Regions from separate parts of the Sphingomonas sp. NPDC079357 genome, predicted to be linked through region 1. Evidence: predicted binding sites of a transcription regulator. Region 1 holds the regulator's gene; the other holds the start of a gene.

The links. Region 1 encodes LexA, which represses DNA repair genes until DNA is damaged. Its sites were predicted from a motif close to GTTCCNCNCTTGTTCT; they were not measured.
Region 2: a site for LexA is predicted at 961-976, ahead of ACI2JO_RS05970 (ImuA family protein). Genes of this name have one in related genera too.

What each region holds. Positions count from the first base shown of each region.
Region 1 is NZ_JBJDOM010000001.1:416,603-418,797, reverse strand. It holds gene ACI2JO_RS01850 (ComEC/Rec2 family competence protein) at 1-493, shown strand, start outside; gene lexA (transcriptional repressor LexA) at 712-1,374, opposite strand; gene ACI2JO_RS01840 (molybdopterin molybdotransferase MoeA) at 1,433-2,195, opposite strand, start outside.
Region 2 is NZ_JBJDOM010000001.1:1,270,341-1,272,535, forward strand. It holds gene ACI2JO_RS05965 (ImuA family protein) at 25-783, shown strand; gene ACI2JO_RS05970 (ImuA family protein) at 997-1,746, shown strand; gene ACI2JO_RS05975 (DUF6504 family protein) at 1,661-2,195, shown strand, end outside.

The DNA.
Region 1 (2,195 bases):
TCTGCTCGCCGAGGCAGGTGGACTGGACGGCGAACCAGAGTTGCTGAGCGGGGCGCGAGCGGCGCGGTGCAATCGCGATCTGTGCTGGATGGTTCGACACGTGAAAGGGCGCGTCTGGCGGGTGCTGGCGACGCGCAGCCAGTATCTGTTGCCGGCTAACGCGCTGATACCACTGTGTCGACGCGCGGATGTGGTGGTCAGCGAGCGGCGGCTGCCGCGTGGCTGTCGGGGCAGGTGGTTGACGCTCGACCGGGCGACGCTGGTGAGAACCGGCGGGGTGCGAGTGACGTTTGCGACCGGGCGGGTCGCGACGGTGCGGGCGGTGGGGGATGCGCATCCGTGGCTCGTCGGTGGTGAGCATGAAGCACGGCAAGCGGCAAAAGCGTTGCCGATGTTGGCAGGGTGGTTGTCGATGTTGCCTGTTGAGCGGTCGGACCAGAAACGATGGTCGCTTGCGGCACCGAGCGCTGGCGGATGGCAGTGTGATCGTTGAGCGGGCCAGGGTGCAGTTGGCGGGCCGTCGTATATCATTGCAAATATTCGCCCAACTTGGCCCTGGCGTTCGCCGGGGTGGCAGGTAAGGGCGGCGCGAAGGACGCGCGGGCACTTCGATGTTTGCGAAGGTTGCGCCTATGCGCGCTAATTCAGGAGCACGAAGGAGCGGGGCCCCGGATCAAGTCCGGGGCGACATTTGGGTGGCAGTGGCGCGCTTTACGAGTAGCGGCGGAGCAGGCCGGCGAGCTTGCCCTGTACGCGGACCTGCGCGGGGGCGTAGCGTTGCGGGTCGTAGGCGCGATTGGCGGGGTCTAGACGGATCATCGCGCCTTCGTGACGGAAGTATTTGAGCGTCGCCTCGCTGTCCTCGATCAGCGCCACCACGATCTCGCCGTCGCGCGCGACTTCCTGACGGCGGATCAGCGCATAGTCGCCGTCAAAGATGCCGGCCTCGACCATCGAGTCGCCCGCCACCTCGAGCGCAAAATGCTCGCCCGCCCCGAGCAGCGCCGCGGGCACCGGGAGCATCGTTGACCCCTCGAACGCCTCGATCGGCACACCGGCGGCGATCCGGCCGTGGAGCGGGATCTCGACCACGTCGTTGGCGGGTTCGGGCATGGTGCGCTTGACCGAGGGCGGCGCGGGGCGCTTCGCCTCCGGGCCACGCTCGGGCGCCTTGATGACCTCGAGCGCGCGGGCGCGGTTAGGGAGGCGGCGCAGATAGCCGCGCTCCTCGAGCGCGCTGATGAGGCGGTGGACTCCCGACTTGCTCTTCAGCTCCAGCGCGTCCTTCATCTCCTCGAACGAGGGCGAGACGCCCGTGTCGGCGAGGCGGTCCTCGATGAAGCAGATCAGCTCGTGCTGCTTGCGCGTCAGCATGTCCGGGCGCCTTCCTAGTGAACGGATTGCGAACCTTTATGGAACATAGCGCTGTCCGTCAAGCGATCATCAGGATTTCCGCCGAGTCGCCGGCGCGGGCCGCGGGGGCGTGTGGATCGCGCACGATCAGGCAGGTCGAGCGCGCCAGCGTGCGCAGCATCGAGCTGTCCTGGATGGTCGAGGCATAGGCGCGACCGTCGCGCAATTCGGCGCGCAGATAATCGGTCCGCTCGTTGTTGGCGGGGAGGTCCTCGCCGAGCAAGGCGCGGGAAACCGATGGGAATGGGTCCTTCGCGCCGCTGAGATGCGCGACGAGCGGGCGGACGAACAGCAAGGCGGTGACGAACGCCGACACCGGATTGCCGGGCAGCCCGACCACCGCCATGTCGCTGCGTCGCCCGGCGAGCATCGGCTTGCCCGGGCGCAGCGCAATTCGCCAGAAATCGAGCGTCGTGCCCGCCGCGAGCAGCGCCGGGCGGACAAGATCGTGGTCGCCGACCGAGGCGCCGCCGGTGGTGACGAGAACATCGGCGTTGACAGTGGCGAAGGCCTCGGTCAGCCGGTCGAGCCGGTCGGGGAGGATGCCGAGGTCGACGATCTCGACGCCGGTGCCCGCGAGCAAGGCGCGCAGCAGCAGGCGGTTTGATTCGGGGAGCGCGTCGCCGGAGGTGCCGGGTTCGACCAGTTCGTCGCCGGTCGCGGCGAGCGCGACGCGGACCGGGCGCGCGACCGCGATCCGCGCGACTCCGCCGGTCGCGGCGACCGCGAGCCGGGCGGGGGTAAGGCGCTGGCCTGGCTCGACGAGTGTGTCGCGTTCAGTG
Region 2 (2,195 bases), 850 kb from region 1:
ACCCGCTGCGGAGTCCTGTCTGTCGTGCCCGAGTCGAGCGCCCTCATTTCTTTGCGCGAGACGCTGTGCGCCTTGGCGGGCGACGGACATAGCCGCAGGCGGATCATGCCGTTCGGGGTGCCGGACATCGACTCGAGCCTGACCGACGGGGGATTGCGGCTCGATGCGCTGCATGAGGTTGCGGCGGCGACGCCATCGCTGCGCGACGATGCGGCGGCGACCTTGTTCGTCGCGGGGGTTGCGGCGCGGGCGTGGGGGCCGATCCTTTGGGTGGTCCGGCGGCGTGACCTGTTTGCGCCTGCGCTGACCCAATCCGGTTTGATGTCGAAGCGCGTGATCCATGCCGAGGCCGACGACGACGCCGGGGTGCTCGCATTGATGGAGGAAGGCCTGCGCCATCCGGCCCTCGGCGCGGTGATCGGCGAGGTGCGCCGCGCCACTCCTGCGGCAACGAAGCGCATGCATCAGGCCGCGATGCGGGGGCGCACCGTCGCGCTGTTGCTCAAACGCCCCGCCCGCGAAGGCGGTGATCCGTTCGCGGCCACCTCGTTGGCGGCTACTCGCTGGCGGATCGGCACCGTGCCGATGGTCGGCACCGCGCGCCCGCGCTGGGAGGTGACGCTCGCGCGGCAGACCGACGGCGCGCCGTTCGCGGCGACCGCGATAGCCTGCGACGACACCGGACGCCTCGCGCCGGTGGTCACCCGCCGCGAGCAACGCCGCGTGGTGAGCGAGATCTTGCGGGTGACACGCTCGGCGGAGGATCAGGCGGAGGCGGCATAGTCTCCTTCCCCCATGGATCGTCCCCCCGGACTTGATCCGGGGCCCCGCTTCTTCTTGTCAGCCGCGGTAGCAGCGGGATCCCGGATCAAGTCCGGGAAGACGAACGAGGCGAATAATAGGAGCAGCCGACCCCCACATTCCTAGCTACCGCAAAGCCTTGACGCCGGAACGCAGATAGGAACAAATAGCGAACATATTGATTGCGAGTCGCCTGTGCCCGGTCCCGTTCCCACCCTTGCCGCGCTCCGCGAGAGTTTGCAGGCCATCACCGGCGAGGCGCGTGACCGGCCCGTGCTGCCGTTCGGCATCGCTGAACTCGACACGCGCCTTGCCGACCACGGAATGCGGACCGATGCGCTCCACGAAGTATCCTCGCGCGGCACCGGCTGGGGCGACGATGCCGCCGCGGTGCTGTTCGCCGCCGGGATCGCCGCGCGCACGCAGGGCGAGGTCTTGTGGGTCGTGCGCTCGCGCGACCTGTTCGCGCCGGGGCTGTTCCAGGCCGGGCTCGCGCCGTCGCGCGTCGTCTATGCCGAGGCGCGCGACGACGCCGAATTGCTCGCGCTGGTCGAGGAAGGGCTGCGCCACCGCGGGCTCGGCGCGGTGGTCGGCGAGGCGAAGCGCGTCCAGATGGCGCAGGCACGCCGGCTGCAACTCGCCGCCGAGGGCGGCGGCACCCCCGCCTTGCTGCTGCGCCGCCCGACCCTCGACGGCACCGATCCGATCACCGCGCCGTCCGCGGCGGTAACGCGCTGGCGAGTCGCGCACGCGCCTTCGTCGCAGGTGCCGTGGGGCGGGCTGGGCCGCGCGTGCTGGCACGTCGAATGCGTGCGCCAGCGCGGCGGCGATCCGTTCGAACTCTTGGTGGAGGGCTCCGATGAAACGGGTCGCCTCGCTCTACCTGCCCAGCTGGTCGATCGACCGGCTGCGGCGGATCGAGCGCCGCGCCGCGCGGTCGGCTGAAGCCGACGGCCGCGCCGCTTTCGACGCGCTGGGTGTCGACGCCGCCGCCGAGCGCGCGCAGCAATGCTCGGTGCCGCGTGGCGGCGGCTGGCGTCCCGGCGCGCGCTGGGCGCGCACCGACCCCGGCAGCGGGCTTGCCGACACGCGCGACCAGGTCGAGAGCGCGGTCGCCAGCCTGCCCGTGCACCGCCGCCCCGCACAGCGTGAGCTCGGTCGCACCAGCGAGGCCGCCGCCACCCCGTTCCGCGAACTGTCGCGCCGCACCGAGGCTGCCGAGCCGCTGTTCCGACCCGGCACGCGCGGCTGGCACAACGAGGACCTGCAAGCGACGGTCGACGCACTCCCCGCGCACCGCCGCCCGTCGCTGCAGGAATTGTCGCGCAAGACCGAGCTGGTCGAAAACCCGTTCCGCCCCATGCCCCCCGACGAACCGGGCGCGCTGCGCCGCA